Regions from separate parts of the Microbacterium sp. ZW T5_56 genome, predicted to be linked through region 3. Evidence: predicted binding sites of a transcription regulator. Region 3 holds the regulator's gene; each other region holds the start of a gene.

Region 1 (3,244 bases), on a different contig from region 3:
GAGGTTGCTGATGTCGGTCTTTCCTCCGTTGGCCCAGTCGTGGTTGTGGTCGATGTCGGTGTAGCGGATCGGGACGCGGCATCCGGGGTGTCGGCAGTGTTGGTCTCGGTGGGTGAGGAAGCGTTTGATGTCGGCTGTGGGTCGGTATCGGTCGGTGGCGAGGATGGCGCCGGTGATGGGGTGGGTGAGGATTCGGTCTAGCCCGGGCTGACCGCCGGCCAGGACGCGGGCGGTGTCTGCGTCGATGGGGGTGATGCCGTCCAGTTCGGTGCCGGTGTCGTCTTGTCCGAGGAGGGTGAGGACGGGGATGGTGACGGCGATGGTGGCGTGGATGGATCCGATGGCGGTGTCGACGCTGTCAGGGGTGGCGGTGAGGAGCAGGTCGGCGAGGAGGTCGGCGCGGATCTGATCCACCGTCCGCACATCGTGAAACCCAGCAGCGTCAGCGTCAGCGTTCGCGCCGGTATCGACGACGGCGCCGGCGTCTATGGAGATCCAGACATCTCCGCCGGAGCCCACACGAGCACCCGAGCCAAAGCCGCCGCCCCCGCCCGTACCCTTGCTTCTGGCTGCCCGATTGCTGGCGCGGAGGGCGTGGGCCATCTGATCCAACCGGTCCTTCACTCCGTGCGCGAGCACGGATGGGAGGAGGGCGTGCAGGGTGGCCATGCCGTCCTGGTCGTCGGTGACCCAGACGGTGCGGGCGCGGCTGGCCTCGCGATGGCGTTCCGTGATGCTGATGTCGCGTACCTCTTCCGCGATGCGGCGCAGCATGCGCCGCAACCGGTTCGGGGACTCCGCCCGCGCCAGCTCCAGAGCACGCTCAACGTAGGCGTCCCTTGCGGGCCCAGCCTCCACGGGGAGCCCGTGCTCGAGCACCGCATCAACGTGCGCCGACGTGACCTCACCCGACGACAACGCGGCATGCACGGTCGGGAAGTCGTGGACGAGCTGATAGGCGTCAGACATGCGTTGTTGGATCGTGCGGTCACTGACCCGGATCGCGGCACCCACCTCCGCCGCGAGAGACCGCAACTCCAGATCCGCATCAGACGAGCGACCGGACGCGCCCGAGAGCTCGATGAGATCCGCGAACAACACCGCTTCCAACGCATCCGACGCCGCTCGTGAACGCGTCAACGCGACAATCGCCTCCACATACGCCCGCACCACCCCAGCATCCGGGGCACTCCCCGTCGCCCGACCACGCCGAGCAGCGATACGCGGCGAGCCGACACCAGCATCAGCGACGACGTCGGGTCCACTGTGAGGCAGAGTATGCTCACCGGGATTCACCGTCATGCGTTCTAATATCATAGACCAAGACTGACAGAGCTATAGAACACAGATACGACAAAGCGGCGATCTGTGGATAACATCCCAATCGACGAATCAACGATCGTTCCAGGTGCCAGCCGCGGGATGCCCAGGCCGCGGAGCCTCGGGTCATATCGCACCTGTCCCTACACAGCCGACACTCGCCCGTGTGCGATCGGCGCCTCCCAATCGGCGACGTAGCCCGGCACACGGCTTTCGCCAACGGCGTCAGGCGTATCGCGGCATCCACCTGACGTCCTGCGCGACGGACACGACCCACTCGCAGCGTCAGGCACCGTGCGGCGTCCCGCTTGGCAACCAACGACATCCGCACGAAACCCCCACCGGACCGCCCGGTGCAGGACGAAAACCGGTCCCGAGGCCGACAGCGTCGGAGCTAAGTCAGACCAGGTTGAGCCCCGCGGTCACGCGCCATGACCCTGACCTGCCGAGGAAGCGCACCGAGTGCGCGTTATCGGGCTTGATGGTGGCCGCCCCCACCACGGCGTCCGTGAAGGCGCGGATGAGGGTGCCGTGGGTTGCCAGCACGAGATTCTCGCCCGGGTATCGCTGCGCGACCGCATCAACCGCCCGAACGGCACGCACCGTCAGGTGCTCGTACGACTCCTCGCCCGGCCAATCCTGCCCCCAGCGCGCGGTCGCCTCTTCGCGTGTGAGCCCTTCCGCCCCGCCGTAATCGCGCTCGACCAGCGCGTCATCGATGTCGATGTCCAGGACACCGCACTCCTCCGCAACGATCCTCGCGGTCTCCACGGCCCGCGCCAGAGGGGACGTCACAATGCGATCCCACCGAACATCGGACAGCAGATGCGCCGCTTCCCGAGCCTGCGCTCGACCCGTGTCATTGAGCGGGATATCGCTCGACCCTTGAAGCAGATCGTGCAGATTCCAGTCGGTCTGCCCATGGCGGAGAAGGGCAAGTCGGGTCGCGTTGAGTTCCATCGCGACCATTCTCCCCCGGGACCGATGCGAACACACGCCCCCGTGCGCACGTGAACCCGGGTGACGCTTGTCACTGTTTTCCTGGCCCGAGAGTTTGTCGCCGGTCGCGCGTCGACGATCGACACCATCGCGGTGAGGCCCCCGAGGACCGCAGACATCGCCGGGTACAGATCGACCCCCGGCGCATCTCATGACCTGAGTCAGGTTGTCCGGCACCACCGCGCCAGGGCTCAGCCCACTGAACCCTCGCCACGAGGACGACAAAAAGACCCCGAAATCCTGACAAAATCAAGTACTTCGGGGTCTCGTTGTGCCCCTGACAGGAGTCGAACCTGCGACCTACGGTACCGGAAACCGGCGCTCTATCCACTGAGCTACAGAGGCGTACCGCACGAGCCTATCACCGAGGCAGGATGCCTCCCGACGCCGGCGAACCCCGGGCGCGGCGCAACTCAGGCGCGGGATCGGCGCCGGTAGGTGAGGTCTCGGATGTCTCGTCCAGCGCGCTGTCCCTTGCGCTCGAAGGCGGTGAGCACCCGCCCGGCGAACCGCTCGGCCCAGTCCCCCTCAAACGCCCGCTCGAACTGATCCGAGGCATCCAGGACCTCGCGCATCTGCAGCGCGTACTCTTCCCAATCGGTCGCCATACGCAGCAGCCCACCATCGCGAAGGGACTCGGCGATCACCGGGGTGAACTCAGGCTGAATCAGCCGCCGCTTGTTGTGGCGAACCTTGTGCCACGGGTCGGGGAAGAACACCCAGACCTCCGTGACGCTTGCCGGCGGGAGGAGCTTCGTGAGGACCTCGGGCGCATTCGCCTCCGCGAGTCGGAGGTTGGTGACGCCCGCCTTGTCGGCATCGAGCATGGTGCGAGCCAAGCCCGCCCGGAACACTTCGACGGCCAGGAAATCAGCGTCCGGATTCTGCTGGGCAGCGTGCACGATCGCGTGCCCCTGACCGGATC
Region 2 (3,244 bases), on a different contig from region 3:
GCGACCAGCGCGATCGCGTCGATCACCGTCATCACGGCACCCACCAGCCAGGTGCCCACACCGAGCAGCGATCCGCTGAGCGGGCCGCTGGTGAGACTGATCGTGGCATCGCGACCCTGGTTGGCTGCGGTGGCACGGCCCACCATGGACGCAGGGACGATGTCCTTCAGCATGGGATCGGTCGCCATCGCGAACACGGTGGAGGAGAAGCCCATCACGATGCTGGCGGCCAGCAGCGTGGCGAACGTCAGAGATCCGCTCCAGGCGAGGGCGGTGAACCCGGCGGAGAGGATCGTGCTGGCGATGCCCCCGATCACCATGATGCGGCCACGGGAATGCCGATCCGCGAGCACGCCGCCGAGCATGGTGGCGAAGATGCGCACCACCACGGTGATCGCCGAGATGACCCCCGCCTGCGCCGGGGAGTTCGTGATCATCAGAGCAATCAGCGGCATCGCGAAGGACAGCATGCTCATCGACACCCCGCTCCCGGTGTCGCTCACCAGCCAGAACGGGTAGGGCGTGCGGTGCAGCGGAATGACCGCGGTGGTTGCGGACTCGCGGGTACCCGCGGCGGGGAGGGAATCGTTCATGGCATCACCGTAGATTGCGCACCTGTAGTTGCGCAAGTATAAGTGCGCAATTATGTGTGCGGAATTGGGTATGACTCGCTAGGCTGGCTTTATGGCTGAGGGCACGTCGGCGGCAGGTGAGTCTGGTGCGGGAGTCGCCGAGCGGGAATACATGACTTCCGCGAAGCTGAAGGCGTATGCGCACCCGCTGCGTCGCCAGCTCATGCGCGTGCTGTCACGCGAGGGGTATGGTCGCGCGGCCGATCTGGCGCGCATCGTGGGCAAGCCCGCGAATCAGGTGAGCTTCCACCTTCGCGCCCTGAGCGAGATCGGCTGGATCGAAGAGGCGCCGGAGCTGGCGCGTGACGGCCGGGACCGCGTGTGGCGTCTGGTGCCGAGCGCGCTCGACGTCGGCTCCCCGGAGCACCCGGCGGAGGATCTGGATGCCGGACTCGCCGTGCTCACCGTATTCGCCGCGGAGCAGCGTGAGCTGCTGGAGCGCGTGAGCGCCTGGAGCGCGAAGTACGTCACGGGGGAGGATCCCGAGACGCGCGGGATGGCGCTGGCGGCCACCCTTCGCCTGACACGTGAGGAGTTCGGCGTGCTGTCGGAGCGCTTGCAGGAGACGATCCGCGATTTCGGACAGCGCCGACCTGCCGGCGTGCGGATCGAGGCCGATGGCGAGGTCCGCGCGTACGACCTCGCGGTGCTGGCGGCTGACGACACGATCTGATCGTGCCGGGAAAATGTTCGACACGCCGACGTGTCGGAGTCGAACACGTGTTCGACTCGGCGTAAGCTCCTGCACAGGTGGAATCGCTCGCTGATCCGCTCACAAATGCGCACTCGTCTTCGATCAATGTCGGAGGCCCCGCGTAGCGTGACTGACGGCGAACGGGCCACACGCCTTGTCGGAGATCCGTTCCTCGGACACGACAGCCTCTGGGCAGCCGCACAACACGCAGAAGGAGCAAGACATGCCATCGGAAAAGGACCGCGAGAAGGCGCTGGATGCAGCGCTCGCACAGATCGACCGTCAGTTCGGCAAGGGTGCCATCATGCGCCTGGGCAGCGATGAGCGTGCCCCGGTCGAGATCATTCCCACCGGCTCCATCGCCCTCGATGTCGCTCTGGGCATCGGCGGTCTGCCGCGCGGCCGCATCATCGAGATCTACGGGCCGGAGTCGTCGGGTAAGACCACGCTGACTCTGCACGCCATCGCGAATGCCCAGCGCAACGGCGGCATCGCAGCGTTCATCGACGCGGAGCACGCGCTCGACCCCGAGTACGCGCAGAAGCTGGGCGTCGACATCGATCAGCTCCTCGTGTCGCAGCCCGACACCGGTGAGCAGGCGCTGGAGATCGCCGACATGCTGGTGCGTTCCGGTGCCATCGACCTCGTCGTCATTGACTCCGTCGCCGCTCTGGTGCCCAAGGCTGAGATCGAGGGCGACATGGGCGACTCCCACGTCGGTCTGCAGGCACGACTCATGTCGCAGGCACTGCGTAAGCTCACGGGTGGTCTCAACCAGACCAGGACCACCGCCATCTTCATCAACCAGCTGCGCGAGAAGATCGGCGTCTTCTTCGGATCGCCGGAGACCACCGCCGGTGGTAAGGCGCTCAAGTTCTACGCCTCCGTCCGCCTCGACATCCGTCGAATCGAGACGCTCAAGGACGGCGCGGAGGCGGTCGGTAACCGCACCCGCGTCAAGGTCGTCAAGAACAAGATGGCTCCGCCGTTCAAGCAGGCCGAGTTCGACATCCTCTACGGCGTCGGCATCTCCCGCGAGGGGTCGCTCATCGACTACGGCGTGGATCAGGGAATCGTGAAGAAGTCGGGCGCCTGGTACACCTACGATGGCGAACAGCTCGGTCAGGGCAAGGAGAACGCTCGCAACTTCCTGATCAAGAACGCGGACGTCGCTGCTGAGATCGAGCGCAAGATTCTCGAGAAGCTGGGCATCGGTCAGCCGAAGGAACAGGCAGCGCCGCAGGCGGCACCGGCGCCCGAGCTGAAGTCGGCGTAACGCCGCTCATGCCATCCCGAACGCATCTCTGACGAGATTCCTTGAGCATGATTGTCGACACTCATGATCGATGACACGGAGAACGGGGGCGAGGAGCACCTCGCCCCCGTTACCCCGTTGTTTGGACAACGGGGTAACCCGTTCGACTCCGCTGAGGGAACGCCCGACGTCCGGTCGGCGAATGCCGACGACGCCGGTGGATCCCGGTCGGCGAGTGGCGAACGTCCGGTGCAGAGCGATCCGGGTGGGGTTGCTTCGAGTGGCGCGCCGGAGCGCGCTCAGCGCGGGTTGACCGGAAGCGCACACGACACGGCGGCTCCGAGAAGAGTGCGATTCACTCCGGTCGAGGATTCTGCGGCCGAAGATGTGGTTCGCGCTCGTCGGAGGGCTACGACCGATGCGTCCCCGCGAGGCACGCGCCCTGCACGACCCGTCGATCGGTATGACGCCGATGGATGGTGGATCGATCCCGACGGAGAGGGCGGACGGCCGCTCGCGGGGCCCAGCACCGGCACGGCAGGAGGGGCGGGTCATTCGCGGGCGGACGCCCCGGCATCACCCGCCCGGACGCACCGATCCGAACGTCAAGCGAACCCCTCGCAGCACGGTGACACGGCGGACGCATCGTGGCCCGCGGGCGAT
Region 3 (3,244 bases):
CCGACGCATGTGCCGGCGAGCACGCCCCAGCGTGCGAACTCCTCAGGTCTGATACCTACTCAGCGTCGAAATAGGAGCTCGGGATCGCGAGCGTCTGCCCTGCCGACAGCGCGTCCGTGTGCAGGTTGTTGAGGCGAGAGATCTCGGCAACCACATCACGCGGGTCTGCCTCCGGTGCCACCGTGGTGGCAATGCTCCACAGTGAGTCGCCGGGCATGACGGAGATGTTCGTGAACGTGCCCGCCGGGGCACCGGCCTCATGAGAGGCGATCGCCGAACCGCCGCTCAGGACAGCGACCGCGATCACCGCGATGAGCGGAAGGCTCGCAAGGAAGGTGAGCACGCGACGACCGCGCGCGGTGATGCGCAGACGCGTGCGCGGCGAGGTCTGCGACGACGATGCCGACGTGAAACGCGGTGCCGGCGAGGCGGTGATGCCGGTGGCGATGCTGATGGTGCTCATGTTCTGTCCTCCCTCTCTCGGTATGGTTCGCATCCGGGCCTCGGCCGGGAGGGCCGGATGCGAACCTACGTACCGAATATATGTTCGATGTACGAATCCGTCAACCCGTTTTTCGAATCCCGGCTGATCGAAATCAGCGACACGCTCGAACAAAAGTCCTCGGATCACTCGAAACTCGGATACGGTTTCGATACGCACAGCACACCACGGACCACCGACATTGGCGTTTTCGCCCGAAGGAGCAAGGACATGAGCGAGGCATCCGGCCCCGACACCACGCTGGAGAGCGGCCCCGCGACAGGCTCCGATCGCCCCGTGGAGAGCACCGGACGCACCGGTACCCGACGCCGTCGGAGTCTCAGCGAGAAGCAGCTCGCCATCCTGGAGGTCATTCAGCGCTCCATCGCGCGCAACGGCTATCCGCCGAGCATGCGCGAGATCGGTGACGCGGTGGGCCTGAAGTCACTGTCCAGCGTCACGCACCAGCTGGGCCAGCTCGAGCTCAGCGGATACCTGCGTCGCGATCCGGGCAAGACCCGCGCGATGGAGGTGCTGATCGATCTGCCGGGTACGGCCGCCGAGAACCCCGCAGACGCGATGACCCCGGTGGGCGATGCGGCACTGGTCCCGCTGGTCGGACAGATCGCAGCCGGTGTGCCGATCACGGCGGACCAGCAGGTCGAGGAGATCTTCCCGCTGCCGCGTCAGCTCGTGGGCAAGGGCGAGCTGTTCATGCTGAAGGTGAACGGCGAGTCGATGATCGATGCCGCCATCTGCGACGGTGACTGGGTTGTGGTGCGCGTGCAGAACGATGCCGACAACGGAGACATCGTGGCCGCGATGCTCGACGGCGAGGCCACGGTCAAGACCTTCCGCCGTCGCGACGGCCACACCTGGCTCCTCCCCCGCAACACCGCGTTCGAGCCCATCCTCGGTGATGAGGCGACGGTCCTCGGCAAGGTCGTCGCCGTGCTCCGCGCCATCTGACCCCGCGACCAAACGCCCGAGGCCCCCGGATCTGAGATCCGGGGGCCTCGGGCGTTTGCCAGGTCAGGCGCTGATGCCGACACGGACGTTCTTCGTCGCCGCCACCAGGTTGCGCAGCGACTCCACCGTCTCGTCGTAGCCACGGGTCTTCAGACCACAGTCCGGGTTCGCCCACACGAGCTGGTGCGGCAGAACGTCCACGGCGCGCTGCAGGATGGCCTGCTGCTCCTCCACGGACGGCACGCGCGGCGAGTGGATGTCCCAGACACCCGGGCCGACGCCGTGCGGGAAGCCGGAGTCGCGAATGTCGTCGATCACGTCGCCGCGGCTGCGCGCCGCCTCGATCGAGGTGACATCGGCATCGAGCGCCGTGATCGCGTCGATCACGACGGAGAACTCCGAGTAGCACAGGTGCGTGTGGATCTGCGTCGCGTTGTGTGCACCGGCCGTCGCGAGACGGAAGGAGCCCACCGACCAATCCAGGTACGGCGCCTGGTCCTCGGCCTTCAGCGGCAGAAGCTCGCGCAGGGCGGGCTCGTCCACCTGGATGATCTTGATGCCGGCGTTCTCGAGGTCGGTGATCTCGTCGCGCAGCGCGAGACCGACCTGGTTCGCGGTCTCGGCCAGCGGCTGGTCGTCGCGGACGAAGGACCACGCCAGGATGGTCACGGGTCCCGTGAGCATGCCCTTCACGTGCTTCTCGCTCAGGGACTGCGCGAACTCGGCCCAACGCACCGTCATCGGGGCCGGACGCGACACATCGCCCCACAGGATCGACGGACGCGTTGCACGCGAGCCGTACGACTGCACCCAGCCGTTCTGCGTCACGGCGAAGCCGTCCAGCAGTTCGGCGAAGTACTGCACCATATCGTTACGCTCGGCCTCGCCGTGCACCAGCACGTCGATGTCGAGGTCGTGCTGGAGGTCGATCACGCGAGAGATCTCGTCGCGGAGGAAGCCCTCGTAGGCGGCGTCGTCGATCTCGCCCTTGGCGTGCGCGGCACGAGCACGACGGATGTCACCGGTCTGCGGGAACGATCCGATCGTCGTGGTGGGCAGGACCGGAAGGCCCAGGGCCGCGGTCTGCTCCGCGACGCGCTCCTCCTCGTTGCCGCGCTCGAAGTCGACGGCGGCGAGGCCGGCGGTACGAGCACGGACGGCGTCCACGCGAACGCCCGGCGCGCCTGCACGATCGGCCAGCGCGGCCGTCGCGGCATCGAGCTCCGCGGCAATCGCGTCGCGGCCGTCAACGAGTCCGCGCGCGAGCACCTCAACCTGCTGGACCTTCTGGTCGGCGAACGCCAGCCAGGAGCGGAGCCGCTCATCGAGCTGCTCCTCATCGGCCACATCGTGCGGAACGTGCTGCAGGGACGTCGACGTTCCCACCGAGACCTGCGCCGCGCCAAGACCGCGGGCGGCCTCCAGCTTGTCGAAGGCGGCGGCGAGATCGCCCCGCCAGATGTTGCGGCCGTCGACCACACCGGCGACCAGGACCTTGGTCTCCAGACCGGCGACCGGCGCCAGCAGCGACCCACGAGTGAGGTCGATGGCGAGCGCCTCGACGGGAGCCGCGGCCAGGACGCTCCACGCCTCGGCCGAGAGCTGCGCGTAGCCGGAGGCGACCAGGATCTGCGGGCGACCGGCAGCCGCACCCAGCACCGCATAGGCACGCTCGGCAGCGGCGGCGAGCTCGGCGTCGGAGTACGGCAGGCTCTGGCTGACCAGGGCCGGCTCGTCCAGCTGAACCCACTCGGCACCAGCGGCACGGAGAGAGGCGAGCAGCTCGACGTACAC
Region 4 (3,244 bases), on a different contig from region 3:
GCGTCAGCTCTCCCGCCCACCCCACGTGCACGCCGTGCGTCCGCGGCGAGCGCGACGGAGAGCGACCGGGAGCGGTGAAATGAATGGGTGCCACGACGCGCGGAAAGATAGATGTTCGACCGTGCATCGCATCTCAGGGACGCGCACGGCTGGATGGTCGCGCGGAACCGCGGACTGCATGACGACACGACGCAGAGCTCGGTCCCCGGATGAATGAATGCGACCGCGCCCACACACCGTCACCTGCGCACCGTGCGCCAGGGGTGTGTCTCCATGGGATGGTCACACGGAACGGCGAAGTGCACGATGAATGGGGGCCAGTCTCCCGCGCGCCTGGGCACCTGGACACCTGGGCACCTGGGCACCTGGGCACCTGGACACCTGGACACCTGGACACCTGGACACCTGGACACCTGGACACCTGGACACCTGGACACCTGGACACCTGGACACCTGGACACCTGGACACCTGGACACCTGGGCACCTGGGCACCTGGGCACCTGGGCACCTGGGCACCTGGGCACCTGGGCACCTGGGCACCTGGGCACCTGGGCACCTGGGCACCTGGGCACCTGGGCACCATAAGTCAGGGGCGAGCGCGATGGGACAGTCAGGTGCAACGGTGGGGCGTATTGCGTCGCAAGGCGGAGCCGCGCACGCTGTGAGCCTAGAACGGCGGTGGGGCGTCCGGGAGGGCAGGTCCGGTCGGTATCGCGGGAGCACGTGAACCGCCGGCGGCGATGGGTTCCCCTGCCAGGGTCGATTCGCACTCGGAGAGCGGTGTGAACGTCACAGTGTGGTGTGGTGGGGTGTCGATGTACTCGTAGCCGAGGGGGCTGGTCCAGCGCAGGACCCCGCCGCCGAGGTTCTCGACGGTCCACGCGGAGTTGTGCTTCAGGACGTGGTGTCGGCGGCAGAGGTGGGCGAGGTTGTCGATACAGGTCTCTCCGCCGTCTTCCCACGCTTGCGTGTGGTCAAGGTCACACTGGTGCACCGGGCGGCGACATCCCGGGAAGCGGCAGTGCTCGTCACGCGCGGCGAGGAAACGGCGCATCCCCGTGGACGGGGTGTACCGATCGACGGCAAGGATCTCGTTGCTCACGGCGTCCGTCATGATGCGGTCCCAGCCCGGCTGATGCGCAGCGAAGGCGCGCACGGTCTCGGCATCCACCGGCCCGACACCGGTGAGGATGGCACCGGTGTCGGTGAGCCCAGCGAGCGTCGTCACCGGGACGGTGACCTGCACCCGACCGCGGATCGCCGCGACAGCATCCGACGTCGTGGTCGGCGCAGCACCCAGCAGGAGATCACAGAACACATCGACCGCGACCTGCTGCAACGTCCGCGAATCAGCCTCACCGCTGACACCGCCAAGATCGCCAAGCGTCGAATCGGCCGCACCAGCCACATTCTGATCGTGAGCAGCGCCGGCGGCATCAGAGGTGCCGTAAGCGGCGCCCGCATCGTCAGTAACAACAGAGGCGTCAGGAGTGCCGGAGCCGTGAGGAGCAGAGAAGGCATCAGGAGCGGCGGGGTGGTCACTTGCGGCGGCATTGTCGGGGTCGTGTTTGATGGTGCGTGCCATGCTCATGATGCGGTCAACAGCACCGTGAGCGAGCAGCGTCGGCAGGAACACCGACAGATTCGACATCCCGTCACTGTCGTCAGTGAGAGTGATGCAACGCGCCTTCCGGGCCTCACGGTGACGCTCATCCAGCGACACCGGCATCACCTGCTCCGCCACCTCAGCCAGCATGCCCTTCAACCGCCACGTCGTCGTCGACTGCGCCCGCACCACGGCTTCCCCCTCGTACGCGCCCCGCGCCACATCATCAACGATGCCCGCACCAGCCCGCACAATCACCCGCGCATGCGCAGCAGTGATCAACCCACCATCCAGAGCAGCATGCGTCGCGGGGAAACACGTCACCAGCGTGTACGCATCATTGAACTGACGCTGCACCTGCTGATCACTCAGATTCAACGCGGCACCAAACTCAGCCGCCACCGAACGCACCGCCAACTCCACCGAAGACGAAGACGAAGACCGCGACACCGACGAACCCGCATCCATCGCCCACGCCAGAACACGCGACCACAACGACGCCTGCACCGCCGCCAACATCGCCGTCACCCGCTGCAACCGGCGAGCCTGCTCCAACAAACCCGCCAACTCCCCCACCGGTCCATCAATTGCCGGCACCGCGCCGTCTCCATGCATGACGGCACTGCCATGCATGACGGCACTGCGATGCACCACGTCGCTTCCGTAGCCCAAGTCGCCATTCCCCAGCGACTCAGCATGGGCAGCGGACATCCTGGTCAGCATCGCCGACACATCCACCACGGTAGACGCGCTCGTTGTGTCGTCCGCGAGCGGTGTCGGTGCTGCCGTTGTGTCCATGCTTCATTCTCCCATTTTTCGAATCTATATTCGACTGTTTGTAATGAGAATGTCATGAGATATGCGTGAGAAAGTACGGACGCTCTACCAGGCTCGACCGCGACATCTTCTGCCAGGGTGCCGGAGCCAAATAACGAACACCTGCCCCGCGGAGCATCAGTCTGCATGGCGGTCTCGACAACGCGCACAGCGCACGCGTTCGGCAACCCCGCAGCGCACACCCCCTCGACAATCCCGCACGACACACATCCCTCGGGTCCCGAAGAAGGCACAACCTGAGTCTCGTCCCCAGGCTCAGGTTCCAGGGCCTCACAGCCCCCAGACCCCCAGACCCCAAAATCCCAACGTTCCAGGCGCCGGCAATCTCCCACCATCGGCCGCACAGGAGCATGAACCGCCGCCACGCGGCCGCCGCAGCGTGCACGGCCGCTCGCCGCCTGCGCGCATCCCCTCGCCGCCGCCCATGAGCCACGGAACAACCGCCCCGACCGCACAAAGGCAGACACCACTGCCTCGCTCACCCGCCACCCGAAGTACCGCGCATCCACAACGCCAGCTAGGGTGTCTGCGAGTGGGAGCCGAGAGCCCCCGCCCGCGCAACACTGCCGCGCATGCTCGCCGCCGCGAGAGAACCGAGGTGCGATGAGAAGGCAGCGATCCTGCCCTTCCTGCAGGCAACCGCACTTCGGCCGGGGTGAATGCTGGCGGTGCACACAGCGGCAACGCTACGAGGCGATCATGGCGCTGACTCAGGAGCAGGCTGCGGCTCGCCTGGCGGAGTTGGCAACGCCGCACTCCCGTGGACGCGGATCACGCACCAAGCCCGAGTGGTCCGCCGA

The links. The regulator LexA, encoded in region 3, represses DNA repair genes until DNA is damaged. The targets are predictions, from matches to a motif close to TCGAACANNTGTTCGA.
Region 1: the regulator LexA is predicted to act here: its motif matches at 1,339-1,354, upstream of ACI3KU_RS12580 (DUF222 domain-containing protein).
Region 2: the regulator LexA is predicted to act here: its motif matches at 1,345-1,360, upstream of recA (recombinase RecA).
Region 4: the regulator LexA is predicted to act here: its motif matches at 2,424-2,439, upstream of ACI3KU_RS18520 (DUF222 domain-containing protein).

Annotation. Positions count from the first base shown of each region.
Region 1 covers NZ_JBJDRI010000024.1:56,690-59,933, forward strand. The annotation lists gene ACI3KU_RS12580 (DUF222 domain-containing protein) at 1-1,302, opposite strand, end outside; gene ACI3KU_RS12585 (histidine phosphatase family protein) at 1,720-2,280, opposite strand; tRNA gene ACI3KU_RS12590 (tRNA-Arg) at 2,592-2,664, opposite strand; gene trmB (tRNA (guanosine(46)-N7)-methyltransferase TrmB) at 2,733-3,244, opposite strand, start outside.
Region 2 covers NZ_JBJDRI010000048.1:13,982-17,225, forward strand. The annotation lists gene ACI3KU_RS17505 (MFS transporter) at 1-593, opposite strand, end outside; gene ACI3KU_RS17510 (ArsR/SmtB family transcription factor) at 685-1,305, shown strand; gene recA (recombinase RecA) at 1,550-2,602, shown strand.
Region 3 covers NZ_JBJDRI010000040.1:28,347-31,590, forward strand. The annotation lists gene ACI3KU_RS16325 (LysM peptidoglycan-binding domain-containing protein) at 56-463, opposite strand; gene lexA (transcriptional repressor LexA) at 713-1,450, shown strand; gene metE (5-methyltetrahydropteroyltriglutamate--homocysteine S-methyltransferase) at 1,514-3,244, opposite strand, start outside.
Region 4 covers NZ_JBJDRI010000058.1:12,558-15,801, reverse strand. The annotation lists gene ACI3KU_RS18520 (DUF222 domain-containing protein) at 669-2,405, opposite strand; gene ACI3KU_RS18515 (hypothetical protein) at 3,144-3,244, shown strand, end outside.